Regions from separate parts of the Pseudarthrobacter sp. CC4 genome, predicted to be linked through region 3. Evidence: riboswitches for the same ligand, from Rfam matches in the RefSeq annotation. Region 3 holds a riboswitch; each other region holds the start of a gene.
What was found. Region 3 has a riboswitch for S-adenosylmethionine ahead of metX (homoserine O-acetyltransferase MetX). Riboswitches for the same ligand answer to the same signal wherever they lie in the genome.
Positions count from the first base shown of each region.

Region 1: it holds a riboswitch for S-adenosylmethionine, as region 3 does, so the genes downstream of both, PV768_RS12605 (DUF1737 domain-containing protein) here and metX (homoserine O-acetyltransferase MetX) in region 3, are expected to answer to the same signal.
Region 2: it holds a riboswitch for S-adenosylmethionine, as region 3 does, so the genes downstream of both, PV768_RS03460 (aminotransferase class V-fold PLP-dependent enzyme) here and metX (homoserine O-acetyltransferase MetX) in region 3, are expected to answer to the same signal.

Region 1 is NZ_JARCCZ010000017.1:452-10,106, reverse strand. It holds gene pabB (aminodeoxychorismate synthase component I) at 1-423, shown strand, start outside; gene cls (cardiolipin synthase) at 436-1,875, opposite strand; gene PV768_RS12640 (aminodeoxychorismate lyase) at 2,007-2,936, shown strand; gene PV768_RS12635 (pyridoxamine 5'-phosphate oxidase family protein) at 3,003-3,467, shown strand; gene PV768_RS12630 (TetR/AcrR family transcriptional regulator C-terminal domain-containing protein) at 3,495-4,205, opposite strand; gene PV768_RS12625 (hypothetical protein) at 4,471-4,725, shown strand; gene PV768_RS12620 (Rid family hydrolase) at 4,826-5,497, opposite strand; gene PV768_RS12615 (flavin monoamine oxidase family protein) at 5,548-7,152, opposite strand; gene PV768_RS12610 (GNAT family N-acetyltransferase) at 7,305-7,895, shown strand; SAM riboswitch class IV at 8,012-8,126, shown strand; gene PV768_RS12605 (DUF1737 domain-containing protein) at 8,139-8,417, shown strand; gene PV768_RS12600 (rhodanese-like domain-containing protein) at 8,414-8,824, shown strand; gene PV768_RS12595 (O-succinylhomoserine sulfhydrylase) at 8,825-9,655, shown strand, end outside.
Region 2 is NZ_JARCCZ010000003.1:144,198-153,852, reverse strand. It holds gene PV768_RS03485 (sigma-70 family RNA polymerase sigma factor) at 1-236, opposite strand, end outside; gene PV768_RS03480 (DoxX family protein) at 574-1,122, shown strand; gene aroA (3-phosphoshikimate 1-carboxyvinyltransferase) at 1,129-2,517, shown strand; gene PV768_RS03470 (ribosome small subunit-dependent GTPase A) at 2,501-3,616, shown strand; gene hisN (histidinol-phosphatase) at 3,665-4,477, shown strand; SAM riboswitch class IV at 4,637-4,750, shown strand; gene PV768_RS03460 (aminotransferase class V-fold PLP-dependent enzyme) at 4,786-6,228, shown strand; gene PV768_RS03455 (class I SAM-dependent methyltransferase) at 6,311-7,069, shown strand; gene PV768_RS03450 (metal-dependent transcriptional regulator) at 7,134-7,862, shown strand; gene PV768_RS03445 (fluoride efflux transporter FluC) at 7,859-8,284, shown strand; gene PV768_RS03440 (fluoride efflux transporter FluC) at 8,281-8,682, shown strand; gene PV768_RS03435 (hypothetical protein) at 8,750-9,118, shown strand; gene PV768_RS03430 (hypothetical protein) at 9,211-9,345, shown strand; gene PV768_RS03425 (S1C family serine protease) at 9,348-9,655, opposite strand, start outside.
Region 3 is NZ_JARCCZ010000010.1:1,680-11,334, forward strand. It holds gene PV768_RS08125 (bifunctional o-acetylhomoserine/o-acetylserine sulfhydrylase) at 1-1,202, shown strand, start outside; SAM riboswitch class IV at 1,301-1,416, shown strand; gene metX (homoserine O-acetyltransferase MetX) at 1,429-2,544, shown strand; gene PV768_RS08135 (MFS transporter) at 2,725-4,107, shown strand; gene PV768_RS08140 (zinc-dependent alcohol dehydrogenase family protein) at 4,205-5,323, shown strand; gene PV768_RS08145 (LysR family transcriptional regulator) at 5,362-6,285, opposite strand; gene mmsB (3-hydroxyisobutyrate dehydrogenase) at 6,400-7,302, shown strand; gene PV768_RS08155 (CoA-acylating methylmalonate-semialdehyde dehydrogenase) at 7,315-8,799, shown strand; gene PV768_RS08160 (hypothetical protein) at 9,527-9,655, opposite strand, start outside.

The DNA.
Region 1 (9,655 bases), on a different contig from region 3:
ACGGTCAGCAGGCTCTGCGCCATCGAGAGCTACGCCACGGTGCACCAGATGGTGAGCACGATCGATGCGCAGCTGCAGCGGGGATCCTCCCGGGCCGAAGCCGTGGCCGCCTGCTTCCCGGCGGGCTCGATGACCGGCGCCCCCAAGATCAGCACCATGGCCATCCTGGACCGGCTCGAAGGTGGCGGGCGCGGGCTCTACTCCGGCGCCATCGGCTACTTCTCGCTGAACGGCGCCACGGACCTCGCCGTCGCCATCCGGACCCTGGTGATCGACGCCGCCGGCGACGGAACGGCGGAACTGACGCTCGGCGTCGGGGGCGCCATCACCGCCGACTCGGTCCCGGAGGACGAATACGAGGAAATCCGCACCAAGGCGTTCGGCGTCCTCTCCACCCTGGGAGCGGACTTCCCGGACGCCTGACCCCCGGAGTTTTTACTGGACGGTGGCGGTCAGCCTCGCCACGTTGTCCACGTAGCGGGCCGCCAGGGGCCGGTTGATCCAGTCCGCCAGTTTCAGCTCGTGGGAGATGTCCCGGTAGGTGTCCTCCACCGCACGCATCTTGGTGACGATGTCCTCGCCCAGCAGCATCACGGACACCTCAAGGTTCAGGGAGAAGGAACGCATGTCCATGTTGCTGGAGCCCAGCACCGCCACCTCGTCGTCGATGGTGAAGTGCTTGGCGTGGAGCACGAACGGGGCCTTGTACAGGTAGATCCGGACGCCGGCTTCCAGCAGGGCCTCGTAATAGGACCGCTGGGCGTGGTGGACCAGGAACTGGTCGCCCTTCTCGGAGACGAACAGCTCCACGTCCACACCGCGCTGGGCAGCGGTGGTGATGGCGTAGAGCAGGGAATCATCCGGGACGAAGTACGGGCTGCAGATCGATATCCGGTGCTGGGCGGAGTAGATGAGCGTGTTGAAAAGCCGCAAGTTGTTCTCGGTGATGAACCCCGGGCCGCTCGGCACCACCTGCGCCGTCACGTTCCCGGGGTGCGGGTTGGACGGGATCTGCAGCTGGTGCTCCAGGGATTCGTCGGTTTCGCTGAGCCAGTCGGTGGCAAAGACGACATTCAATGTGGTCACAATGGGCCCGTGCAGGCGCGCCATGAGCTCCACCCATTCGCGGCCCGCCTTGCGGTGCCGGGGGTTGTTGTAGGAGGGCTCGATCAGGTTCTGCGAGCCGGTGAAGGCAACCTCGCCGTCGATCACCATGATTTTGCGGTGATTCCGCAGGTCAGGCCTGCGCCACTGGCCGTGGATGGGCAGGAGCGGAAGCATGCGCTTCCACTGGATCTTGCCCGCGCGGAGCCGCTTCAGGAGCTTCCGGTAGCCCTGGACCCGCAGGGTCCCGATGTGGTCGAACAGCACGCGGACTTCGACGCCGCGCTCGGCGGCCTCCTCCAGCGCGGTGAGGAGGTCGTCGGTGATGTGGTCCGTGCTCATGATGTAGAACTCGGCGTTGATAAACTCTTTCGCCTTGCGCACGGCCTCCGTCATCTGCAGGATCGAGTCCGGATAGCCGGGAATCAGGTCAACGGAGTTGCCGTCCACCATGGGCAGGGACCCGAGCCGGCGGTTCAGTTCCGCGGCGGACTTCACCCATTCCGGTCCGGGGTAGTCGCTTTCGACGTCGGAAAGCGAGGAGATCCCGGCCCGCACGCGTTCGTTGACCCGCTGCTGCTGCGCCCGCCGGCGGCTGGACAGCTTGAAGTTGCCGAACAGCAGGAACAGCAGGATGCCCACGAACGGCACAAAGAAAATGCCCAGCAGCCACGCCATCGCCGTGGTGGGACGCCTGTTGCCCGGAATGATGCCCACAGCCAGCACCCTGATCAGGAGGTCGGCGACGCCCAGCAGCACCACCACCCACATTGGCGCGGTGCCGGCAAGCGAGAATGGCCACAACACGAAATAAACCCCCGGAGGATGGGCTCCCGGCGGACCGTTTCCAGCCAGGGCACTCTGCCCAGCTTATCCGTGCGGCGCCGCACTAAGCTGGAGCCATGACCTCTCCAGCTTCCGTGGTTCTCGTTTTCCTCGACCCCGCGTTCCCGGACGGCCGGCTCGCCGATGCCTCCAAGCCCCAGCTCCTGGTCACGGACCAGGGCGCCACCCGCGGGGACGGGATCTTCGAAACCATGCTGGCTGTAGGCGGCAACGTGCGGAAGGTCCAGGCCCACCTTGACCGCCTGGCCCGCTCCGCGGACGCCCTTGACCTGGTTATCCCGCCGGAGGACGAGTGGCGCAGGGCCATCGGGACTGCACTGAGCGAGTACCGGTCCGAGTATCCGCCTGCCTCCGCCGCCGAGGACGAACTCGTGGTCAAACTGGTGGTGACCCGCGGTGTGGAGGGCGCCACCGCGCCCACCGCCTGGGTCCAGGTGTCCCCCACGGGGGCGTTGGCGCGCCGCCAGCGGGAGACGGGAATCGACGTCATCCTCCTTGACCGGGGCTACGACAGCGACGCCGCCGAGCGCGCCCCCTGGCTGCTGCTCGGCGCGAAGACGCTGTCCTACGCCGTCAACATGGCCGCTTTGCGCCATGCCCATAAACAGGGCGCGGACGACGTCATCTTCATCTCCTCCGACGGCCGGGTACTGGAAGGGCCCACCTCCACCGTGCTGCTGGCCCACGCAGGAACGTCCGACGACGGCACTTCCGTCAAGCGCCTCATCACGCCCCAGCTGGACAGCGGCATCCTGCCGGGCACGTCGCAGGGCGCGCTGTTCACCGCGGCGAAGGCTGCGGGCTGGGAACTGGGCTACGGCCCGCTTGAGCCGCAGGACCTGCTGGATGCCGACGCGGTGTGGCTGATCTCCAGCGTCCGTTTGCTGGCGCCGGTCAACCGGATCGACGGCAAGGAAATCGGCACGCCCTCCGTCCAGAAGGAGCTGACCGCCGAACTGAACGAGTTGTTCGCGGGCATCCAGTAAACGGTCCTGTGATTCCGGCCTTTGCGCTCTAGGTTCGGCGGGGGCAGTGGCCGTAAGGTTTGGTTCATGGACTCGCAGACGCAGCCGAATGACAACCTGACCTTTGACGAATGCTGGGAACTCCTGGCCAATGACACTGTCGGCCGCCTTGCACTGGTGGTTGACGGCCACCCCGAGATCTTTCCAATCAACTACGTGGTGCACCGCCGCAGCATCGCGTTCCGTACGGCCGGCGTCACCAAGCTGTGGAGTGCCCTGACAGAGAGGCCTGCCGCCCTGGAGATCGACGGCTACGATCCCCATACCGAAGAGGCCTGGAGCGTGGTGCTGCGCGGCGATACGGCGATCATCGAGGACCAGGCGGACAAGGACGCCGTGGACAGCCTGGGGCTGGAGCCATGGCAGCCGGGAGAAAAGGCAAACTACATCCGGCTGACAGCCCGTGCTTTGACCGGCCGCCGTTTCAAGGTGAACCGGCCGGACGTCTGGGCCACGCGCCAGCAGGACAAGCGGCGGGCCTCTTTCGAATAACTCGGCCGGAATGCCTGTCCGGGCAGGCTAGCCGGTTGGCCCTGCGTCCTGAAGGGACAGTTGGGCTTCAAGGCCGGAGAGCAGGATGCTTAGCCCCTGGTCAAGTTCCGCGGATCCTTCGTAGTCCGCCAGGGCGGGGGCCAGCGCACGCAGCCGCGGGAACTCCTTGGCAGGCAACCGGTGCAGTCCCAGCCGCAGCAGCACTTCGTTTTCCTCCGGGTCCACAACGAATTCCTGCAGCTCGTTCAGGATGTGGCCGTAGAGGAAGCCGTAGTAGGCGCGGTAGACGTGGAGGGCGTCCGACGGGCTGAACCCTGCCCCAATCAGCAGGGACAGGATCTGCTCGAGGGGACGCAGCGTGCCCAGCGGCCGCAGCCCCAGCGGGGTGGAGAGCGGCCTGGTCACGAGCAGCGGCACCACATTGGGGTGCTGGAGCGCAAGGCTCCGAAGGTCGTGTGCGATGCGGCGCAGCTGGGCTTTCCAATCGGGATCGTCGGGGTGGATGGTGAGTTCGTTAAGCACCAGTTCGGTGACGCCGTCCAGCAGCGCGGCGCGGTTCTCCGCATAGCGGTAGAGGCTCATCGGATCCCGGCCCAGTTCCTGGCCAAGGCGGCGCATGGTCAGCGCCTCCAAGCCTTCCGCGTCAACAACTTCGAGCGCCTTGGTCAGCACCAGCTCCCGGCTCAGCTTTTGCTTTTGGGCCGGCCCGGTGGGGGACTGGACTTTCGGGGAAGCCATGATTTCCGTCCTGGAAGGCGGCAAGCCCTTTACCCGGATAGGTAATCCATTCGCTTGCCGAATCCGTTGTCTACGAGTAAAGTCTACATTGTAGATGCGGCAGTGACACCGCCCTGTAGCCCTTGATTTCAACTAGTAGCCCCCGGTTTCAACTAGTTCTTGATTTCCGCGGGCTTCATCAACACTCCATGCCCCGTGCACGGCATTGAGGTTCGCTGCTGTAGCCGAACGGCGGCACCACCGCACTTAGCGAAGGGAAGCCGTCATGGCGCATTCGCAGTTCGATCTCTTTCTAAAAGAAGCCACCTACATTGACCAGGCCTCGGACGCCACCCTCGACCGTGACCGCCTTTACGGCCTGTACACCAGCTGGTGCTTCATCAACCAGCAGAAGCCCGGTTTGGAGTCCAATTTCTGGATAGCCATGAATTGCCGCATCAGGCACGGCCGCAAGGGGCTACGCATGAAAGGCCCCGCCGCTGCCGACTACATCCTGGCAAGCTACCCGGGCCTCGTCTAAGCAACGGCATCAAAACGAATACGGCGTGGACCACGTGCCTGGGGCACAGGGTCCACGCCGTTCCATTTGAGTGCGGATTATCCGGGGCCCGCCGAACTCCTTACCTGCCGCCCGAGGCGGGGTAGGCTGCATCCACTTCCACCTCCACCAGCCAGCCGCTGACCGGCAAGTTCTCGATCTCAAGCGCGAAGCGGGAAGGCCTGGCGGGGTTCGCCACAAACGGCTCCGCCGGCGCGGCCGAGCCCAGCGGCACCTTCACGGCCGCCCCGTCCGCGAGGCTGGTGTTCGCAAAGTACTGCCGGTATGCCCGGTTCCAGCCGTCGAAGTCGGCCTTTTCCGCGCCGGCGGGATTCTGGAGGAAAACGCGCATGGTGATGACGTCGTCGTAATCCAGTCCTGCCTGGGCAAGGTTCTCGCCGATCCTGCGGAGGGCGTTGATGCCCTGCGCCTCCGTGATGGTGACACCGGGCGGGAGGACACCGCCCGGGAACACCGCCGTATCCACGAAGCGCTGCTCGCTGCCCGCAGGCGCGGCCGGATTGAGCGCCGATGGCCCCAGTCCGCTGGTCTTATAGATGGCAGTGTTCGCGCCGATGGCCACGCCGCCGGCGATCATGGGATTGTCCTGGCCGGCTGGAAGGTTTGACACTGTGGTGCCCGGCTTCGGAGCGGCAAGTTCCTGGAAGACCGCGGGAGCCGCGAAGGCGGCGGTTGCGGTGAGGCTGATGCCGGCGATGCCGGCGGCGATAAGGGAAACACGGCGACGGATCATGGGCTTCTTTCGCGGGTCGACTGAAGTGCTGGCGGGTGTGCCGGCGGGGATCATCCGGCCACCATGGCGGCCGCCCGGCTGTGCAGAGCGGTGACGGCGGCGCGGGCGGAGGTCATGGCACCGTGCTGCCAGGCGATGGCATGGCTGAGGTGGTCCCCGGCGAAGTAGATGTTGCCGGAAGGCTCCAGCAGCTTGGCGTACTTCGCGTCATTCTGCGACGGCCAGCCCACCCAGGCGCCTTCCGAGAATGCCGTGCTCCCCCAGTCAACAGAGAACGACGCCGCCACGTCCTTGCGGTACACGTCGCCATGGATTTTCGCGCCCTGGTCCAGGGCGCGGCTGAGGCGCTTCTCCGGGCTGAGTTCCTTGTAGATGCGTGCGCTGGCGCCGGTGTTGTAGTAACCCACCATGGTGCCGCGCTGTCCGTGGAAGCCGGTGGACGGGTACCACATGTTGCCGAGGTCGATGTTGGTGTTGGTGATGCCGCCGTAGATCCGGTGGTCCTCCTCCCACCAGCGACGGGAGTATTCGATGCCGATCTTGCCGGCGTCGCTGGGGGTGGCGAATTTGAGGGCATCGAGCACGTCGGCGGGGAGGTTGCCGGGGATCTTTGCGGCGATGTGCGGGGGCAGGGTGCACACGGCGAAGTCCGCCTCGATGCGCTTGGCCTCACCGCCAGCGTTGCTGTATTCAACAGCCGCGCCTGCGGCGGTGTTGCTCATGGACAGGACCTTGGCACCGTAGACGAATTTGTCCTTGCCGATGGCTGCCTCAAACGCGTATGGGATGCGGTCCATGCCGCCCACGGGCTGGAACATCATCATGGCCTGGTCCCAGCCGAATTCGAAGGAGAAGTAGTTTCCCACGCCGCTGGCGAAAACGTCGGACAGGGCATCCGGAGCCAGGGGCACGCCGGCCTCCAGGCCGGCACCCGGGGCCACCGAGTATCCCTTGCGGCCGGTGCCGGCGTACTTGAAGCTCGCCGCGGCATCCCCAGGGACCTTGTTGCCAATGGCGCCGAAGCTCTTCAGGAAGGAGATCAGGTTCTCCTTGTCCGCTGCGCTCATGTAGCTGTCCAGGGCACCCTGGTCCGTGGCCTTGGCGAGCAGTTCGGAGACGTACCCGTAAACATCGGCCTTTGCTGCCCGGTGGCGGATGGGAGTATTGGAGAGCTTGCCGCTGCCCTCCCGGAAGAGGTATCCGTCAGCGTTCTGGTTGGTGAAGGGCTCGATCGCCACTCCGAGTTCCTTGCAGTAGTCCAGCGTGATGTGGTGCTGTGGAATGCGGCCCGGGCCGGCGTTCATGTACTGATCCCTCGAAAAAGCGGCGCGCTGGGTGACTCCCCGGAGATCCGCCTCCTCTGTCCCGCCCCGCACTGTCCAGTTGCGTCCGCCCGGGCGCATCCGCGCCTCAAGGATGGTGACTTTATAGCCGGCCTTACCCAGTTCGTAGGCAGTGGTCAGGCCCGCGATTCCGCCGCCAAGGATCACCACGCTCTTGCCCTTGCCCAGCAGGTCGTCAGCACGGGGTGCGGCGAACGCAGGAGCCGCGGCGTCCGGGGCCAGTCCCATGGCTGCCATGGTCTGGTACATCACCCCGGCTCCCCCCACCATTCCCACGTAGCGGAGGAAGTTCCTGCGAGTAGCATCTGTCATGTTGTTCCCTTTCACCGGAGTGTTACAGGGTGAGCCTAGGGATGAAATGTTTCGTCAAATGCTGTGACAGTGTCTGTCCTGTAGCGTTCAGATTTCCGTAAAGTAAACGCTCTTCCGGCACACGCAGCACCAACCTGAAAGGCCTTTTGCCAGTGAGTGGAAGCAGCGGTTACCTGCGCGAAGGGGTTCTCATCCGGCTGCTCGAGGACGCTGACGCCGATGGCCTGGCCACGGCGTACCAGCTGAATCGCGGACATCTGGCACCGTGGGAGCCAGAAAGGAATGACGCCTTCTTCACGCAGGAGCAGCAGGCGGAAATTATCCGTGCCAAGCGCGGACAGCACCTGTTGGGATCCGAGGTCCCATGGGTCCTGGTGGAGGAGGCCGACGGCGGTGCAGGCCTAGAAGGTGCGCGCACCAGAGGCGGGCGCCTTGTCGGGACAGTCACCCTGACGGGAATCGTCCGCGGCCCCTTCCTCAGTGCGAACCTTGGCTACTGGGTGGATGGCGGGCTTACCGGACAAGGCGTCGGCACGGCCGCTGTCCTCTTTGCAGCCAAGTACGCGCGGACAGCCCTTGGCCTGCACCGTATCCAGGCGGCGACCCTGCTCCACAACACGGCATCCCGCCGGATCCTGCAGCGGGCAGGGTTCCGGGAGATCGGCGTGGCACCGGAGTACCTGAAAATAGCGGGGCAGTGGCAGGACCACCTGCTGCATCAACTGATCCTGCCGCTCCCGTAAGTAGCCCAGCCAGGCCCTGCACCCTCCGCCGGCGGCACGGCAGGACAGTACTTCAGTTACGCAACATGACGACGACGGCGGTGCGGCCGCGGGCGGCAAGTGTTACGTTTTTGGGGAGTAATGAGTACCGGCGCCAAGCCCTGACTGGCCGGTCGGCAACCCTCCTTTCGCGGCGGGGTGCCTCAGGTGAACACTCGGCATATCGACCCATTCGAGCTGCAAGCGTGAGAGAAGGAGATCGTCGTGTCTGACGCACCTGCCCCTGAAGAGAAACTGTCATACCGCCTCATCAGCGGGCCGGATGACCGCGCCTTTTGCGAGCGGATCTCCGCCGCGCTGGCGGAAGGCTATGTCCTCCACGGCAGCCCGGCGGCAACCTTCAACGGCAGCAGCGTGATCGTGGCGCAGGCGGTAGTCCTGCCGGCAGCCATCGCTTCCGCGGACGCTGCCGTGGCAGATGCCGTTGACGACCTCGAGTCCGCCGGTGATGACCTTGACTTCGGCGGCGAGGGCCACGCATGAGCTACGCCGGAGACCTGACCCCGCAGGAGGCCTGGGAAAAGCTCGAGCAGGGCGCCATCCTGGTGGATGTGCGCACGGAGGGCGAATGGGCCCACATCGGCATTCCCGACACCAAGGCCACCGAGAACGATCCGCTGTTCATCCAGTGGACCTTCCCGGGCGGAATCCCCAACCCCGACTTCATCACCGACCTTAGCCAACAGGCGCCCGAGGACAAGTCGACCGAACTGGTGTTCCTGTGCCGTTCCGGCCAGCGTTCCATCGCGGCCGCTATCGCCGCCACGCAGGCCGGCTTCACCTCCTACAACGTCCTGGAAGGCTTTGAGGGTGAACCGGACCGTTATGGAGAACGTACCGTCAACGGCTGGAAGAACCGCGGCCTGCCGACCAACCTGGGAAAGAACTAAGTGACCTTCAACGAAGACGCCACCGGCTGGAGCCCCGACACCCAGGCCGTCCGCGGCGGGCTGGACCGCACCAACTTCCAGGAGACCAGCGAAGCTGTCTTCCTGAACTCCGGTTTCGTGTACGAATCCGCCGCCGCTGCGGAGCGGGCCTTTACGGGCGAGGACGAACGCTTTGTCTACTCGCGCTACGGCAACCCTTCCGTGGCCACGTTCCAGGAACGGCTCCGCCTGCTTGAGGGGACCGAGGCGTGCTTCGCGACGGCGTCCGGCATGTCCGCGGTGTTCACCGCCCTGGGTGCGCTGCTGGCGGCCGGGGACCGGGTGGTTGCCGCCCGCTCACTCTTCGGCTCGTGCTTTGTGATCCTGAACGAAATCCTGCCGCGCTGGGGCGTGGAGACCGTCTTCGTGGACGGCCCTGACCTGGAGCAGTGGCGTGAAGCGCTCTCCGAGCCCACCACCGCCGTCTTCTTCGAATCGCCGTCCAATCCCATGCAGGAGATCGTGGACATTGCTGCGGTGAGCGACCTGGCGCACGCTGCCGGGGCGACCGTTGTCGTCGACAACGTTTTTGCCACCCCCCTGCTGCAGCGGTGCGGGCAGTTCGGCGCCGACGTGATTGTCTACTCGGGCACCAAGCACATCGACGGCCAGGGCCGGGTGCTTGGTGGCGCCATCCTGGGTACCAAGGAGTTCATTGACGGGCCGGTGAAGCAGCTGATGCGCCACACCGGACCAGCACTGTCCGCGTTCAACGCCTGGGTCCTGACCAAGGGCCTCGAGACCATGGCGCTGCGCGTCAACCACTCCTCGGCGTCAGCCCTGCGCCTCGCG
Region 2 (9,655 bases), on a different contig from region 3:
ATCGCCGCCGAATACAGCTGGTCGACATACTGCATCGCATCGCGCTCGAACCTCAGCCTGCGTTCTTCCACAGATTCAGTGGAAACATCCACCAGGTCCCCGCCCGTTTCCGCGGCAGGCCCGGCCACCGGGACAACGGCGGAATCGGCAGCCTCTGCTCCGGCGGCAAGACTGCTCTTCGCTTCGTCATGGGAAGCTTCATACATGGCCGAGACGGCCGGATCCAAGGTGCTCATTGCCCTCAAGTCTACTGTCAGGCTCCGCGCACGCGGCGGCCCGTACCCTGATGGTTCCGACTTAAACGTGTCCACTGCCACCGGGCCTGCTGCTTCAATTCCGTCCAACACGCGCGCCAAGGGCCCAACTCCGCTCTGCTTGTCCGGCCGGGGACCGGCGTCTGGCGATCCGTGCCCGGCCATCTGTTCCATGGTTTCACCCATGACTTCCCTGCGGACCGGTGTTCCCGGATCCGACATCCATAACCTCCCGCGCTCGGCAAATATTCCCCAAAAGTGCAAGACTAGGACGGACTCCGCCGCATTCGACGCGGTTCGTCCACCCGGGAGGAAATTCATGTCCTTTGTCCGCACGCTCGCCCGCCCCATGCTGGCCTCCAGCTTTGTCCTTGCTGGAATGGATAAGCTCAAGAACGCTGACGACACCGCGCAGCAGCTCTCGCCGCTGCTCCGCAAGGCGGCCGCCTCGCTGCCCTTCAAAACGGACGAGAAGACCCTGGCCCGCGTCATCGGCGGAACCCAGGTTGGTGCCGGCGTGCTGTTCGGGCTGGGCAAGTTCTCCAGGCTTTCGGCCACTGTGCTCACCGTGGTTTCCCTGCTCAACACGTTCGTCGAATGGCGCAGCGCAGACATCAGCAGCAAGGAAGGCCGCGACACCCGGCGTAACCAGCTCCTCAAGAACCTGTCGTTGAGCGGGGGCGCACTGCTGGCGTCAGTGGATACTGCCGGCAAGCCGGGCCTGGCCTGGCGGGCAGAGCACCTGGCCGCGGATGCACGCAAGGGCGCGTCCCACCTCGCGGCGGATGCCAGGAAGACCACCAACAAGAAACTCCACAAAGCGGACAAAGCCGTGCGCCGCGCGGTGGAGCAGGCCACGGGGGCATAACAACGAATGACCGCAGCAGCCGCCGTCCGGGATGATTCCGGCACGCCTGTCCCCCACTGGGCCGCTCCCTTCGCGTCCCGGCCCGTCAATGCCACCGTCACGGTACCCGGTTCCAAGTCGCTGACCAACAGGTACCTGGTCCTTGCAGCCCTGGCTGACGGACCGTCGCGCCTGCGCGCACCGCTGCACTCCAGGGACTCCGCGCTGATGATCGAAGCACTTCGCCAGCTGGGGGCCACCATTACGGAGGTGCCCGGGGACGGAGCCTTCGGACCCGACCTGGAAGTTGTTCCGCTGAACCCGGACGCCGCCCCGTCCCTGGCCAGGATTGACTGCGGCCTCGCCGGCACGGTCATGCGGTTCGTCCCGCCCCTCGCGGCACTGCGCAGGGGCGCCGGCGAATTCGACGGCGACCCCCACGCCCGCAAGCGGCCGATGGGAACCATCATCGAAGCACTCAAGTCGCTGGGAGTGGCCGTTTCCTCCACGGAGGGCGGCACGCCGTCGTCATTGCCGTTTGTGGTGGATGGCACGGGTGAGGTCCGCGGCGGCCACCTGGTGATCGACGCCAGCGCCTCCTCCCAGTTCGTTTCGGCGCTGCTCCTGGTGGGGGCACGGTTCACGGAGGGGCTGCACCTGGAACACGTGGGCAAACCCGTGCCCAGCCTCGACCACATCAACATGACCGTGGCCGTCCTGCGTGGGGCCGGTGTTGCCGTGGACGACTCCGTTCCCAACCACTGGGTTGTCAGCCCGGGACCCATCCGGGCGTTTGACCAGCGGATCGAGCAGGACCTGTCCAACGCCGGGCCGTTCCTCGCAGCGGCCCTGGCCTCGCGGGGCACCGTGCGGATCCCCGGCTGGCCCGAGGAAACGCAGCAGGTGGGTGACCTCTGGCGCAGCATCCTCGCCCGGATGGGCGCGGACGTCACCCTGCACGACGGCGTCCTGACAGTCACGGGCGGACCGGCCATCAAGGGCGCGGACTTCGCCGACACCAGCGAGCTGGCCCCCACCGTAGCCGCCCTGTGTGCACTGGCGGACGGGCCGTCGCGGCTGAGCGGCATTGCACACCTGCGGGGACACGAAACGGACCGGCTTGCCGCGCTGGTGGCCGAAATCAACCGGCTCGGCGGTGACGCTGAGGAGACCAGCGACGGCCTGGTGATCCGTCCTGCCAGGCTGCACGCCGGTGTCGTCCACAGTTACGCGGACCACCGCATGGCTACCGCAGGAGCCATCCTCGGCCTGGCCGTGGAGGGCGTCGAGGTGGAGGACATCGCCACCACCGCCAAGACCATGCCGGACTTCCCCCGGTTGTGGGCGGACATGCTTGCGCAGGACGGCACCCCCGAGGCGGGGGCGGAAGGTTCCAGCGGTGGCGCGGAGCACTGACTCCTGGGACGAATCCGACGTCCGGATTCGGCCCAGCAAAAAGGGCTCCAGGCCCCGCACAAAGGACAGGCCCAGCCACGACGACGCCGTCATCGGCCGGATCATCACGGTTGACCGGGGCCGTTACAGGGCTGTGGTGGGTGAGGACTCGGGCAACGAGCGTGTGGTTATTGCCGCCAGGGCAAGGGAACTGCGAAGGAACCCGGTGGTGGCGGGGGATTTCGTTTCACTCGTGGGTGACGTCTCCGGCGAGCCGGACACTTTGGCGCGGCTGGTGAAAATCCAGGACCGCAAGACGCTCCTGCGGCGCAGCGCCGATGACACTGATCCCGTGGAACGCGCCGTGGTGGCCAACGCGGACCAACTGGTCATTGTGGTGGCCGCTGCCAACCCCGAGCCACGGACTGGCTTCATCGACCGCGCCCTGGTGGCCGCCTACGACGCCGGTATCGAGCCGATCCTGCTGGTCACCAAGGCGGACATCAAGGATCCTGCGGAGCTGCTGGCCAACTACACCCACCTGGACTTCCCCGTGATCATCAGCCGGACGGCGGATGCGCAGGCCTCGGGCGTGGATGCCCGCTCCGACGACGGGCTCTCCGCCCGCCTGGACAGGGCCGCCGTCGCGGAGCTCCGGACCCACCTCGGCGGGAAAGTGACCGTGATGCTGGGGCATTCCGGCGTGGGCAAGTCAACCATGGTGAATGCGCTGACCGGGGCCGAACGGGCCACCGGAGGGGTGAACGCGGTGACCGGCCGGGGCAGGCACACGTCGTCGTCCGCCCTCGCCCTGCGCCTCGCTGACGCGCCGTCCGGCAGCTGGATCATCGACACCCCCGGCATCCGCTCCTTCGGCCTGGCCCACGTGGACCCGGACCGGATCCTGCGCTCCTTCCCGGACCTCTCCCCCGGCACGGATGACTGCGAGCGCGGCTGCAAGCACACAGCCACCGCCGTGGACTGTGGGCTGGACGCGTGGGTAGCGGGAGGCCATGCCGGACCCACCGGTTCAGCAAGGCTGGCCTCCCTGCGGCGGCTCCTGGGGACGGACCCCCGAATGGAAGCCCAGGAGGCCAAGGAGCTGGGCAGCGTTAACTGACGGGGCCCGGTTCCCGGCAGAACGGCGCGCAGACGGTAGTTTGGAACCATGATCCAACCCGCTTCGAGCTACAACGATGACCTGCGCCTGGCCCACGTCCTGGCCGACTCAGTGGACGACCAGACAATGAGCCGCTTCAAGGCGCTGGACCTCCACATCGAGACCAAGCCGGACCTGACGCCCGTCACCGATGCCGACAAGGCGGCCGAGGAGGCCATCCGCGGCCAGCTCTCCCGTTCCCGTCCGCGCGATGCCGTACTCGGCGAGGAGTTTGGCAGCACCGGCCATGGTGCGCGGCGGTGGATCATCGATCCCATCGACGGCACCAAGAATTTCGTCCGCGGCGTTCCGGTGTGGGCCACCCTGATCGCCCTCGTGGACGAAGGCGAGCCGGTGGTGGGCGTGGTGAGCGCCCCTGCACTGGGCAAGCGCTGGTGGGCGGCCAAGGGCATGGGCGCCTATATGGGACGTTCCCTGGCAGCCGCAACCCGCCTCCGCGTGTCCAACGTGTCCAAACTGTCCGACGCTTCCCTGTCATATTCGAGCCTTGGCGGCTGGAAGGAGCGCGGTAACCTCAACGAATTCCTGGGCCTCACGGAGGACGTGTGGCGTACCAGGGCATTCGGGGACTTCTGGTCGTACTGCATGGTGGCGGAAGGCTCGGTGGATATCGCCTGCGAGCCCGAGCTCAACCTCTACGACATGGCCGCCCTGGTGCCCATCGTGGTTGAAGCGGGCGGCCGGTTCACATCGCTGGAAGGTGAGGACGGCCCGTTCGGCGGCAACGCACTGGCCACGAATTCCATCCTTCACTCGGAGGTGCTGCGCCGGTTGAACCCGGACCTGGACGACCTCCTCTGACCCTCCTCTTCCGAATAATCAACGGCGGGCACCTCCGAAAGGAGGCGCCCGCCGTCGTTATCTTCGGCAAAAGCGGACCTTTTCAACTGCGCGTAACAAAGGCCTTAACATTCCAGCCGGCTTTTAGCCTGCGCGGGCTATGTCCTACGCTCTTAACCAGGTCACGAGTGCCAGCGCTAAACCCCGGTTTGCTGGCCGGCAACCCTCCATTCGCGGTGGGGTGCCCCGGGTGACGACCAGGCCGGTCCGGAACGGATGCGGCAAGCGCGGATTCCCCCAGCGGAGTCCTGTTTCAAAGTGAGGTCTCTGTGACAACAGCCACCGTCTCCCCCAACGCCGCAATCCAGCCTGACGCCGCAGCACAACCCGGACAGGACGCCCTCTTCGACCAGCGCCACGCCGCAGCCGGCCGTCCCCTGGCGGCAGTCACGGGCGCCGAAATCCAGGCTCCCCTGATCCATGGCGGGCACGTCCGGTACGCGAACCTGGACTATGGCGCGTCCGCGCCGGCGCTTTCCGTGGTGTCCGCCTACCTCAATGAAATCCTGCCGTTCTACGCGAGCGTGCACCGCGGAGCCGGCTACGCCTCCCAGATCAGCACCTCGGTCTACGAGAATGCCCGTGCCATCGTCCGGGAGTTCGTGGGCGGCCGCCCGGACGATTCCGTGATCTTCACCCGGAACACCACCGACTCCCTCAACCTGCTGGCCGGCTGCCTGCCCGTCACGAACGGCCGGGCTGACGGCGACGTCCTGTACCTCGACATTGAGCACCACGCCAACCTGCTGCCATGGCAGGGTGTCCCCCACCGCAGCATCGTGGCGGACGACACCATCGCAGGAACCATTGAGGCCGTGCGTGCCGAACTGCAGCACGGCGGGGTAAGCCTGCTCGCCGTCACCGGCGCGTCGAACGTCACGGGCGAGATCCTTCCCGTCCGTGCCCTCGCCGCACTCGCCCACGAGCACGGCGCACGGATCGTGGTGGACGCGGCCCAGCTGGCGCCGCACCGCCGCATCGACATCACCGCTGACGACGTCGACTACATCGCCTTCTCGGGGCACAAGCTTTACGCGCCTTTTGGCGCCGGTGTGCTGGTGGGCCGGCCGGACTGGCTCGACGCCGGAACACCGCACCTTGCCGGCGGCGGCGCCGTCAAGGAGGCAAGGCTCGACGGCGTCAGCTGGGCAACGGGCCCGGCCCGCCATGAGGGCGGATCACCGAACGTGCTGGGAGCGGCCACCCTGGCCCGCGCAACGCAGGTCATCGCGGGGCTGGACCAGGACCGCTGGCATGCCCATGAATCAGCCATCCGCTCCTTCCTGGTGGAAGGCCTGCAGGAGATCGACGGCGTGACCGTCCACCAGATCTTTCAGGACACCAACCCGGACACCGACACCATCGGCGTGGTCAACTTCTCGGTGGAAGGCTACGACGCCGGACTGGTGGCGGCATACCTGTCGGCAGAGCATGGCGTGGGCCTGCGTGACGGCCGCTTCTGCGCCCACCCGCTGCTGAAGCGGCTGGGGCTGCCGTCCGGATCCCTCCGTGCCAGCTTCGGCGTGGGATCCCGGCTTGACGATGCCGAGCGTCTGCTGGCAGGCATCCGGGACCTGCGGACCAAGGGGCTCGGCTGGGACTACGTGGTGGACGCGGGCCGCTGGGTTCCCGCCAACGACAACCGCACCTACCCCCACTGGGCGCCCAACACCCCGGGAACGGCCGGCGCCGCCCCCTGCATCGACGACTGACCTGCGGCGTGCGCTCAGCCACGCCCGGGCGGGTACGGTAAATTCGGAAGGTAGCAACGAGACCCAACGAAGGAGGCCACGCGTGGCACGGGGTGGCCCCAGGCTGGATCACGGCCGGCGGCGGGAGCTGGGCCAGAGCTTCCAGGATGGCGGTAGGCACTATCAGCAGGTGCGGCCCGGGTATCCCGCTGAGACAGCACAGTGGCTGGTACCTCCGGGCGCCCGGTACGCGCTCGACGTTGGTGCCGGCACGGGCAAGTTCACTGAACTGCTGCTGGGGCTGGGGCTGTCCGTCACGGCGGTGGACCCCTCAGCCGACATGCTCGGACAGCTGGCGGAACATTATCCCGGCGCCGCGGCTGTCCTGGGCACCGCGGAGGCCACCGGCCTGCCTGACTCAGCGTTCGACGTCGTCACCGTGGCGCAGGCCTGGCACTGGTGCGATGCGCTGCGGGCAAGCACGGAACTGGCCCGCGTCCTCCGCCCCGGGGGAACGCTTGGCCTGGTGTGGAACCAGCTGGACACGTCCGTCCCCTGGGTCCACCGGCTCTCGAGGATCATGCATGCCGGGGACGTCTACAAACCCGGTTTCCGGCCGCTGGTGGGGCCTGAGTTCGAGGGCTTGCAGGACCACCTGACGCATTGGCAGGACTCCGTCACCACCACCGACCTGATGGAGCTGACAAAGTCGCGCAGCTACTACCTCCGTGCGGGTGAGGCCACCCGGGCGAAGGTACTGGCGAACCTCGACTGGTACCTGCATGAGCACCTCGGACATGCGCCGGACGAAGACCTGGAGTTGCCATACCTCACCCTGGCCTGGCGGGCGGTGAGGGCATGAGTGCCCTCCACCGCCGGCCCCGCCAGTCCCCGCATGGCGGCGGCGAGCCGGTAGGCTTGATCCCGTGAAGACCAGCGCGCCCTCCTCCTCCATCGAGGACTACGTCAAGGTCATCTACTCATTCACCGAATGGCAGGACAAGCCCATCACGTCCTCCCAGCTGGCGCAGCGCCTTGGCGTGGCCAATTCCTCCGTATCGGAAATGGTCCGCAAGCTGAAGGACCAGGGCCTGGTGGACCACAAACCGTACAGTGCCATCAGGCTCACGGACGCCGGTCTCCGGCTTGCCCTTTCCATGGTGCGGCGCCACCGGCTGATCGAGACGTACCTCGTCCAGCAGCTGGGGTACAGCTGGGACGAGGTGCACGACGAAGCCGAACTGCTGGAGCATGCCGTCTCGGACACCTTCATAGAACGGATGGCAGCCAAGCTGGGCAACCCGCAGCGGGATCCGCACGGCGATCCGATCCCCACCGCCGATGGCAAAGTGTTCATGCCCCGCGCGCACCTCATGGGTGAACTTGATGAGGGCCATACCGGCCGGATTACCCGGATCAGCGACGACAACCCGGAACTGCTCCGCTACCTGGCCGCCGAGGAGATAGACCTCGACGCCGAAGTTGAGGTGGTGGGCCGCCGGCCCTTCGGCGGCGCCCTGGTGGTGCGGATCAGCAATTCGGGCCGCGAACGGAATTACGACCTCGCTGACGAGGTTACGTCGGCGCTGTGGGTGCACAGCGACCACCCCCACCCCGGCTGCCTCCTCGGGGACGCTGACTTGCCCAGGGTGTGAGCCGGCTGAAGACTTCCGGCGTAGGGCTGCGCGCCTGGCTTGCGGTGGCGGCCGGCGCCCTGATCGGTACCGAGCTGCGCTACGGCCTGGCTGTTGCGTTTCCTGAACTGCCCGGCGCCTTTCCCTGGACCACCCTGGGCATCAACGTGGCCGGCAGCTTTGTCCTGGCCGCCCTGACCACCATGTGGATGGCCCGGCCGCAGACTGCCTTCTGGCTGCGGGCCGGGCTGGGGCCTGGCCTGCTGGGCTCCTTCACAACATTCTCGGCCGTGGTCTTTTCCGTGGACCAACTGGCCCGGGCCGGGCAACATGGTGTGTGGTCCGCCTACCTCGCACTGTCGCTGCTCCTTGGACTTGCGGCCGCCGGCGTGGGGTGGCGGGCCGGGAAATTGGTTGGCCGGCACCCCGGGGTCCGCCGGTGATCGCGGCGGTCATGGTAGGAATATTCGGCGTGGCAGGCGCCCTTCTCCGCTTCGGCGTGGACAGCTGGTTTGCGCATCACAGTTCCATCCGCAGTACACGCGCCACAGGCAGCGCAGAGAGGCTGCACTGGCCCTGGGCCACGCTGCTGGTGAACGTGGCAGGCAGCTTCGTCATCGGAGCAGCGCACGGCTCCACCGCGGCGCTGGGGCTTGGCGCCGAGTGGCAGGCCGGCCTGGCCACGGGCCTGGCCGGAGGGCTGACCACCTTCAGTTCGTGGACCACCGCAACGGTGCGGCTGCTCAGCGAGGAACGATTCGGCGCTGCCGCAGTGAATCTTGCGGCCAACCTGGTCCTGGGTTTTGGCGCGGCAGCTGCCGGGATCGCCCTGGTGTCCTAGCGTTTGCTGCCTTGTCAGCTGTGGTGACGGCGCGCTGATTTGGCGGGCTCCCGTATCGTGGATGGTGATGATTAGCAGACGCGACGCGGCCATTGCCCTTGATGTACCCATGGAGATGGCACAGCGCCATGGCCTTCCGAAGTGGATGACCGAGGCCGAGCTGGGTGAAATCCTGGACAACCCGCCGCCTTGGCTGGTCCAGTCCCGCGCAAACCGCACCGGCAAACGCCCTGTGTGGGTCCATCTGGAATGTGCAGTCTGCGGTTACGAGGAAGCCGCCCGCCCCAAGAAATGGTGGCCGGACTTCACCTACGTGGTGTGCGGGCACCACGATCCCGAAGAGGTGCCCCGCACGCGTGAGGGGTACGTCCGCAGCGAGTTCGACGGCGTCGGGACGCGTTTTGTGGGCATCGCCGACGTACCTGTTCCGGACTGATTTCGTGTCGATCCAGGCCATTACATTCGGGGCTGAATAGGCGTAACTTACGAAGTGGGACGCAGCCCGTCCCCTGCTGTAAGGAGCACGCCATGCCGGACAAAACACCCCACCAGAACCTGGCAAAGAAGCCGGTCAAGACCATCAAGGAAAAACGCGCCGAGAAGAAGGCGAAGAACCCTGAGGGCGCCCAGGACCCGGTGGCGCACTTGAAGAAGCGCCGGTAGCCTTACTGGCCGTTTGCCTGCATCTCGTCGGGTACGGCAACGAGGTCCTCATCCCTGCCGTGCCTCAGCACCCTGATCTGCAGCGGCTTGCCGATTGCATCGGCGAACAGCAGTTTCTGCAGGCTTTCAGCGTTGCTGACGGCACGGCTTCCGGCTGTAAGGATGATGTCGCCGGCCTGTAGTCCCGCGCGTTCTGCAGGCGATCCGGCCAGCACCTCCACCACCCTGAGCCCCTCCCGCTGTCCCGTCCTGATCACCGCACTGGCGTTTAGCCGAATGGGGGTGCTGACCACTCCGAGGTAGGCCCGCC
Region 3 (9,655 bases):
GCGCCGCCAACCGTTTTGCCCTCGCTGAACTGGCGCCGATCTACACCCGCATCGGCAATCCCACCCAGGATGCCGTGGAACAGCGGATCGCCAGCCTTGAGGGCGGATTGGGAGCACTCCTGCTGAGTTCAGGACAGGCAGCAGAGACTTTCGCTGTCCTCAATATCGCCGAGGCGGGGGACCATATCGTTGCCAGCCCCAGCCTGTACGGCGGGACTTACAACCTGTTCGCACACACCCTAAAGAAGTTCGGCATTTCCGTGACCTTCGTGGCGGACCCGGACAACCTGGACCAGTGGCGCGACGCGGTCCAGCCAAACACCAAGCTCTTCTTCGCCGAAGTGGTGTCCAACCCCCGCCAGGACGTCCTGGATATCGAGGGCGTGTCAGGCATCGCCCATGATGCCGGCGTGCCCCTGATCGTGGACAACACCCTGTCCACCCCGTACCTGATCCGGCCGCTGGAATGGGGAGCGGACATCGTTGTCCATTCCGCAACCAAGTACCTGGGCGGCCACGGATCCGCGATTGCCGGGGTGATCGTGGACTCCGGCAAGTTCGACTTCGGCAAGGACCCTGCGAGGTTCCCGGGCTTCAACACCCCGGACCCCACCTACAACGGGCTGGTGTACGCCCGGGACCTCGGCAAGGACGGTGCCCTGGGCGCCAACCTGTCCTATATCCTCAAGGCCCGCGTCCAGCTGCTCCGGGACCTGGGCTCTGCCGTCTCCCCGTTCAACGCGTTCCTGATCGCCCAGGGCCTGGAAACGCTGAGCCTGCGGGTGGAACGCCATGTTGCCAACGCCACGGAAGTGGCGCGCTGGCTGGAAGGAAGGGACGACGTCGAATCCGTCGCCTACGCGGGGCTGCCCTCCAGCCCGTGGTACGAGCGGGGCCGCAAGTACGGGCCCAAGGGCACGGGCGCGATTGTCTCCTTCAACCTGGCTGGCGGGGCCGAGGCCGGCAAGCGCTTCGTTGACGCGCTGGAGCTGCACTCCCACGTGGCAAACATCGGCGACGTCCGCTCCCTTGTCATCCACCCGGCGTCGACCACCCACAGCCAGCTTTCCCCGGAGCAGCAGGCCGTCGCCGGCGTGACCCCCGGCCTGGTCCGGTTGTCGGTGGGAATCGAACACATCGATGACATCCTGGCGGACCTCGAAGCGGGCTTTCGGGCAGCAAAGGACGCGACCGGGGCCTAGCCGGACGCACAAAGAACCCGAGACGGCGGCACGCCGGGGAAGTCACAACCAGTCACACTCTTGGCAGCAGACGGGGGCTGTTTCGTACACTCGTACCAGGTCATGAGTGCCAGTGACAGCCCCGGCTTGCTGGCCGGCAACCCTCCTTCCGCGGTGGGGTGCCCCGGGTGAAGACCTGGCCTGCCGGTCATTCGACGGCGGGCAAGCGCGTAGAAGAGGTCTTGCCATGACGGTTACCGTCACCCGAACCACCGTCCCCGAGCACGGAATTGTCCGCTATGCCTCCATTGGGGGGCTGGAACTTGAAGCCGGGGGATACCTCCCGGACGTCACGCTGGCCTACGAAACCTGGGGCACGCTCAACGCCGATGCCAGCAATGCCATCCTGATCGAGCACGCCCTGACCGGCAGCACCCACGTGACCCGCGGCGACACGGACGAAGAAGGCTGGTGGGAACAGCTGGCCGGTCCCGGCGCTCCCGTGGACACGGACAAGTTCTTCGTGGTGTCCGTCAACATCGTGGGCGGCTGCTACGGCTCCACGGGGCCGTCGTCGGCCGCCCCGGATGGAACCCCTTGGGGCTCCCGCTTCCCCCTGGTTACCCTGCGTGACAGTACGGTGGCGGAGGCCCGGCTGGCTGACCAGCTGGGCATCAACAGCTGGTTCGCGGTCCTGGGCGGATCCATGGGCGGCGCCCGCGCCCTTGAGTGGGCCGTGACCTACCCCGAGAGGGTGCAGCGCTGCGCCGTCATCTCGGTGGGCGCCGCGAGCACGGCAGAACAGATCGCCTTCGCGCAGGCCCAGACCCTGGCCATCCGGCAGGACCCCCACTTCAACGGCGGCGACTACTACGGCGGGCCCTGCCCCGAAGCCGGGCTGGCACTTGCCCGGCGCATCGCCCACATCACCTACCGGTCCGCCGCTGAACTGGAGGGCCGCTTCGGCCGGGAACCCCAGGCGCCGGAGTCGCCCCTGAAGGGTGAGGCGCTGGCCGCCCGCGGCCGTTACCAGGTGGAAAGCTACCTGGACCACCAGGGCAGCAAGCTCGTGAAGCGCTTCGACGCAAACAGCTATATCGCCCTCACCGAGGCGCTGATGAGCCATGACATCTGCCGGGACCGGGGGACCCTGACCGAGACCCTGGCGAGATCCACCGCCAGGTTCTTCGTGGCCGCCGTGGATTCGGACCGGCTGTATTTCCCGTCCCAGTCCCGCGAACTTGCCGCGGCCCTGCCGGGAGAAGTGGACGTGCATGTCATTGAGGCGCCGATCGGCCATGACGGCTTCCTGACGGAAATAGGCCAGCTGGGCCATCAGCTTCGGGTGCACCTCTCGGCCTAAGGCCGCCCTCGCAGGCACACTTTTGTGCATTTATGCAGATAGCCTCTGCATGATTCGCCGTTGAGCTTGGCGTTCAGGCGGACCATACTCGTTGGGACCCGGCGGTTCGTGGCCAAAATCACACGTCTCCGCCACAGACTGTCCCAGTGGTGTCGAAGAAGACGCCGAAGGAGTTCATCAATGAGTACGGAAAAGTCCGCCGCGCGGCGGCCCGAGGAAACCGACGTCAAGGCCACAGGCCTGAAGAAAGTCGTCACGGCCTCCATGGCCGGCACCGTGGTTGAGTGGTACGAGTTCTTTCTCTACGCCTCCGCCGCCACGCTGGTGTTCGGCAAGATGTTCTTCCCGAACTCCGGAACCGAGCTGGACGGCATCATCGCAGCCTTCGTCACCTACGCCGTCGGCTTCGTTGCCCGACCCATCGGCGGCATCGTCTTCGGCCACTTCGGCGACAAATTCGGCCGCAAGCAGTTGCTGCAGCTGAGCATCATCCTGGTGGGTGTTGCCACCTTCCTCATGGGCTGCCTGCCGACCTTTGCGCAGATCGGCTACTGGGCACCGGCGCTGCTGGTGTTCCTGCGCTTCGTCCAGGGCTTCGCTGTGGGCGGCGAATGGGGCGGCGCCGTGCTCCTCGTCGCCGAGCACAGCCCGAACAAGTCCCGCGGCTTCTGGTCAAGCTGGCCGCAGTCCGCTGTCCCCATGGGCAACCTGCTCGCCACCGCCGTGCTGTTCACCCTGTCCTCCACCCTCTCCCAGGAAGCCTTCCTCGGCTGGGGCTGGCGCGTAGCCTTCTGGCTCTCCGCAGTGATCGTGATCATCGGCTACTACATCCGCACCAAGGTCCAGGACGCTCCGATCTTCCTCGAGGCCCGCAAGGAAGTCACGGTCGAGAACAAGGGCTACGGTGTTGCCGAAGTCTTCCGTCGGTACCCGCGCGGCGTCTTCACCGCCATGGGCCTGCGCTTCGCGGAGAACATCCTCTACTACCTTGTGGTCACGTTCTCCATCACCTACCTGAAGGTGGTTGTGCAGACGGACACCTCCCGTATCCTGCTCCTCCTCCTGGTGGCGCACTTCATCCACTTCTGCTCAGTCCCGCTGGTGGGCAAGATGTCCGACGCACTGGGACGCCGCCCGGTGTACATGGCCGGTGCAATCCTCGCCGGAACCTGGGGCTTCTTCGCGTTCCCCATGATGGACACCGGCAATGACATGGTTATCCTGGCGGCCATCACCATCGGCCTGCTGTTCCACGCCCTCATGTACGCCGGCCAGCCATCCATCATGGCGGAAATGTTCCCCACCCGGATGCGGTACTCGGGCGTTTCCCTGGGCTACCAGGTGACCTCCATCGTGGCCGGCTCGCTCGCGCCGATCATCGCCAGCTCCCTGCTGGGCAGCTTCAAGTCCTCCGTTCCTGTGGCGCTGTACCTGCTGGGCGCCTGCGTGGTAACCGCTATTTCGGTGTACTTCCTCAAGGAAACCCGCGGCATCTCCCTTCATGATGTCGACGCCGCCGACGCCCAGGGCACCGCCGACCTTCTGGCCGCCGCCAAGAAGTAGGCACGGCCAAACGACAACAGAGCAACCCGACTGCCCGGACCTGCGGCCACGCAGGCCCGGGCAGCTGCCTGTCCACCAACATAAAGTCAGGAACACCATGCGAGCAGCAGTCCTCTATTCCACAGTTCCTCCCGGCACCAGCTATGCCGACGCGCAGCCCCTGGTGGTGCAGGACCTCGACCGGCCCGAACCCCGGGCCGGTGAACTGGGCGTCACCATCACCTACTCAAGCCTGTGCCACTCGGACCTGTCCGTGGTGGACGGATCCCGAGTCAGGCCGCTTCCCATGGCGTTGGGGCATGAGGCTGTGGGACGGGTTGCCACGGTTGGTGAGGGCGTCACGGACGTTTCCCCCGGAGACCATGTGGTCCTCGTCTTCGTCCCCAGCTGCGGTGCCTGCCGTGCCTGCCGGGCGGGGCGGCCCGCGCTCTGCCACCGGGCCGCCGAGGTCAACGGCTCCGGTGACCTTTTGCACGGCGAGGCGCTGCTGCGCACGCCCGCGGGGGAGCGGATCAACCACCACCTGGGGGTTTCGGCTTTCGCCGATTACGCCGTGGTGGCGCGGGAGTCAGTGGTGGTCATCGCCGACGACGTCCCGGACACCGTGGCGGCGATGTTCGGTTGCGCCGTGCTCACCGGGATGGGAGCTGTCCTGAACACCGCGGCCGTCCAGCCGGGCCAGGCCGTGGCTGTTTTTGGCCTCGGAGCCGTGGGACTTTCGGCCGTCATGGCCGCGTCGCTCGCCGGAGCGTCCGCCGTGATCGCCATCGATCCCAACGTGGGCAAGCACGGGCTCGCCCTGAAATGCGGCGCAACCGCCGTGGGGACCCCCGACGACGCCCCTCGGCTGATTGCCGAAGCCACCGGTGACGGCGTGGACACCGCCGTCGAAGCCGTGGGATCAGCGCGGGTCATCGCCTCGTGCCTGGAGCACGTGACGCGCGGCGGCGCCGTGGTCTCCGTAGGCCTGCCGCACCCCACCGCAGAATTGACGGTCCCCGCGCTCCAGTTCGCGGGGGCGGGCAAGCGGCTGCTCGGTTCCTACATGGGCGACGCCGTGCCCGGCCGGGACATTCCCCTGTACCTCGGGTATTGGCGCGAGGGCAGGCTCCCCGTTGAGCTGCTGCACACCGACACCAGGCCACTGGCGGAGATCAACGAAGGCCTCGATGCGCTCGCCGCCGGGCAGGTGGTGAGGCGGCTTTTCCAGGCGTGAGGCCGGCCTGGCTGCCTTCAGGCCAGACTGCCAACAGCCTAGGCTGCCAGCAGGTCCTGGCGTTCCGCCACCTCATGCTGAAGTGCACCGATCACGGCCTGCACCCGGGCGGACCGCAGCGATTCCGGCCGGGCCACCGCCCAGATGGGGACCTGGCGCTGGAACGCTTCGGGGAGCACCGGAACGAACTCCGGGTTGTGCGCCACCATGAAGTTCGGAAGCAGCCCGATGCCTGCGCCGCGGCGCACCGCCTCAACCTGGGCAAAGATACTCGTGGCCTGGAAGCTGGACTTCGGCATCGGCAGCTGCGAGGACCGGTGGCCCAGTTCGGCAACCTGGAGGGCCGACTCGACGTAGGAGACGAAGCCGTGCTGCCCCACGCCGTCGGGCGTCTCCGGCAGGCCGCGGGCGGCCGCGTAGGCGGGGCTGGCGTAGAGCCTGAGGAAGTAGTTGGTCAGGAAGATGGCCTGGGCGTTGCTTACGTCGGTGCGGCCGACCACCACTTCCAGGTCCACACCGGAGCGGTTCTGGCTGACCTTGCGCGTGGCGCTCAGCATCTCCACATCCAGCATCGGGTGCCGCTGCTGGAGCCGGACCAGCGCTGGCGTGACGAATTCGGCGCCGAAACCGTCGGAGGTGCTGATGCGCACCATGCCGGACAGGGCATCCCGGTCCTGGCCCGTGACGGCGGCCAGCGACCCCAGTGTTTCTTCAATGGCTTCCGCCGCGGCGACGGCCGAAGCCCCGAGTTCCGTCAGCTCCCAGCCGTGCGGGCTGCGCTCCAGGGTCCGGCCGCCCAACTGCTTGTCCAGGGCGAGGATCCGGCGCGAGATGGTGGTGTGCGTGGTGCCCAGCGTTTCAGCGACGGCGTTGAAACGCCCCAGCCGGGCTACGGTCAAGAGAATCAGCAGGTCGTCCGGACTTGGAAGCCGCGCCACCGCGTGCCTTTCGTTCGTGTGCATCAGTGCACATACCATCTGTGATTTTTCCCCTTGATTGCACTGTAGCAGGGTGTGATGGTGGACACGGACCTCCCGGCCGCCTTCGGCCGGATGCACAGCAAAGGAGCTTATGCCATGGCAGTTGTCGGTTGGATCGGGTTGGGAAACATGGGCGGTTCCATGTCCGGAAACCTCGCAAAGGCGGGGCACGACGTTCGGGGGTTTGACCTCAACCCTGCGGCGCTTGCCGCAGCCGAGGCCGGCGGGGTGAAGCCGGTGGGGAGCATCGCCGAGGCCGTGGCCGGAGCGGACGTGGTGTTCACCATGCTTCCGAAGGGCGAGCACGCCAAGGCTGTCTACCTGGGCGGGGACGGGGTGCTGGCGCATGCCGACACCCGCACACTGCTGGTGGATTCCTCCACCATCGACATCGCCGCAGCGAAGGAACTGCACGACGCCGCTGCTGCCGCCGGCTTCCGCTTCGTGGACGCCCCTGTTTCGGGCGGGATGAGCGGCGCCAAGGCAGGGACGCTGACCTTCATGGTGGGCGGTGAACCGGGCGCCGTGGCCGACGCGACCACCTACATCGGACCGATGGCCGCCAACATCATCCCTACCGGGGGAGCCACCACCGGCCAGGCGGCCAAGATCTGCAACAACCTGATGCTCCTGATCAACCTGGCCTCCACGGCCGAGGGAGCCGTCCTGGCGGACCGGCTCGGCCTGGACAAGAAGGTGTTCTGGGACATCGCCTCCGTTTCCTCAGGGGACAGCTGGGCCCTGAGGACCTGGTACCCCGTTCCCGGCGTGGTCCCCACCGCGGCCTCCAACAACGATTTCGAACCGACGTTTACGGCCGAACTGGCGAACAAGGACATCGGCCTGGCCATCAGCGCTGCCGAGGACACCGGCACACCGCTCGAAATCGGCAAGCACGTCCAGCAGCTGTACCAGCGCCTCATTGATGCGGGCGAGTCCGGCAAGGACTGCTCCATGATCATCAAGCTCGTTGACGGCTCACTGGATTCAACAAAGTAGAAGAGAGACACCATGCAGACCATCCCGCATTACATCAACGGCAGCCTCGTCACCGATGCCGAGCGCTTCGGCCCCGTCTTCAACCCCGCCACCGGAGAGCAGGACAAGCAGGTGGCCCTGGCCTCCGCGGCCCGGGTGGAGGAAGCCATTGCCGCCGCCAAAGCCGCGCTGCCCGCATGGAGGGCAACGAGCCTCGCCAAGCGGACCAACATCTTCTTCCGCGTCCGCGAAATCCTGACCCAGCGGAAGCCTGAGCTGGCTGCCATCCTGACCAGCGAGCACGGCAAGGTACTCTCCGACGCCGAAGGGGAGATCTCCCGCGGCCTCGAGAACATCGAGTTCGCCACCGGGCTGTCCCACATGCTCAAGGGCGAACGCTCAGAGCAGGTGTCCAGCGGCGTGGACGTCCACTCGGTCCGGCAGCCCGTGGGCGTCGTTGCCTGCATCACCCCGTTCAATTTTCCGGCCATGGTCCCGCTCTGGATGATCGGCAGCGCCTTGGCCTGCGGCAACACAGTGCTCCTGAAGCCCAGCGAAAAGGATCCGTCGTCAGCCGTGTTCATTGCGGAGGCCTTCGCGGAGGCGGGCCTGCCTGCCGGCGTGCTGAACGTGGTCCAGGGCGACAAGGAGGCGGTGGACGTCCTGCTCGAGCACCCGGACGTCAAAGCCGTCAGCTTCGTGGGATCAACGCCCATCGCGCAGTCGATCTACAAGCGTGCAGCGGACCATGGCAAGCGGGTCCAGGCCCTGGGCGGCGCCAAGAACCACATGGTGGTCCTGCCTGACGCTGACCTGGACATGGCGGCGGACGCGGCCATTTCGGCTGCCTACGGCTCTGCGGGTGAGCGCTGCATGGCGGTCAGCGTGCTCGTCGCCGTCGGCAATATCGCCGACGACCTCGTCGGGGCCATCAAAACCCGGATGGCCACCCTGAAGATCGGTCCGGGCACCGATCCTGCTTCGCAGATGGGCCCGCTGATCACTGCAGAACACCGCGACAAAGTGGCGTCCTATGTGGCGGGCGCGGAAAACGAGGGCGCCACGGTGGTTGTTGACGGGCGCTCGCAGCAGTTCGATTCAAACGGGTTCTTCATCGGTGTCAGCCTGGTGGACCACGTGAAGCCGGGAATGAAGGTGTACGACGACGAAATCTTCGGCCCCGTCCTGTCCGTGGTCCGCGTGGACACCTACAGTGACGCAGTCCGCCTGGTCAACGACAACGAGTTCGGCAACGGGGTTGCCATCTTCACCCGCGACGGCGGCGCCGCGCGGCAATTCGAGTTCGACGTCGAGGCGGGCATGGTGGGCGTCAACGTGCCCATCCCGGTGCCGGTGGGCACTTTTTCCTTCGGCGGCTGGAAGAACTCGCTGTTCGGGGACACGCACATGTACGGGCCGGAGAGCATCCGGTTCTACACCAGGGGCAAAGTGGTCACCACGCGGTGGCCGGACCCCGCAACGTCGGTGATTGACCTGGGCTTCCCGCAGGTGGACTGAAACCAGCGGCACCCCGTAACAGCAACGCGGGGTCACTTCGCGCCCATCCGCTGCCGGATCTTGGGCCGGACGTGACCTCGCGTTGCTTTCCGTTCAGTTATCGGACCAGAACACCCGAGATCCGGCCTACACCAGTTCCACCCGCTGCTTCACCCTCGTCGACTCCATTCCCCGCCAGCCCGGCGTAGTCGCCCGTACCGCCCTGCAGGCTAATGTGTCCGGAGTTCGTGGAGGTGCCATCGTCTGCAAAGGTGATGAAACATGCTTCATGGCATTGAACGTGCCGGTCCCGTCGTCGCAGGTGTAGACGGTTTTGTTCAGGATCACCAGTTTCCCGGATGTGCCATTATCGGCGGCAAACGCTTTTGGCGAATTCCGGAACGTCCGCCCGCGCGGATCCGGTGCCGAGGGCGATAGCCCCGATGGTTAGTACTGCGACGGCCAATCTCCTGACGGTGGCCATGCTCCACGACCTTTCGAACCTTGTGCTTTTGGAAGGAATCCAGTTAGGGCATCCGTGCCGAATTCCGGGACGGATGCGGACCCCAAAAACGGGGAACGGTCGCGTCAGGCTTCAGGGCCGAGACTTTAGGGCACAGTATCCGCCTGGGGGAGGGGGCTGTTCATAGAATTTGGCCCCCTGAAAGAGCAACGCGGGGTCACTTCATGCCCGACCGTAACGGGATATCGGGCATTAAGTGACCCCGCGCTGCTTTTGCGGGAAGGACTAGCCGTTCATGATTTCGCTGCGGCGGGTCATGTACTCCTCCATGGAAAGTTCCCCGTTGCTGTACTTTTCATCCAGTTCGGCAAGCTTGCGGGCGCGGTAGCCCTGCGGGGCAGACGGCGGCGGGGG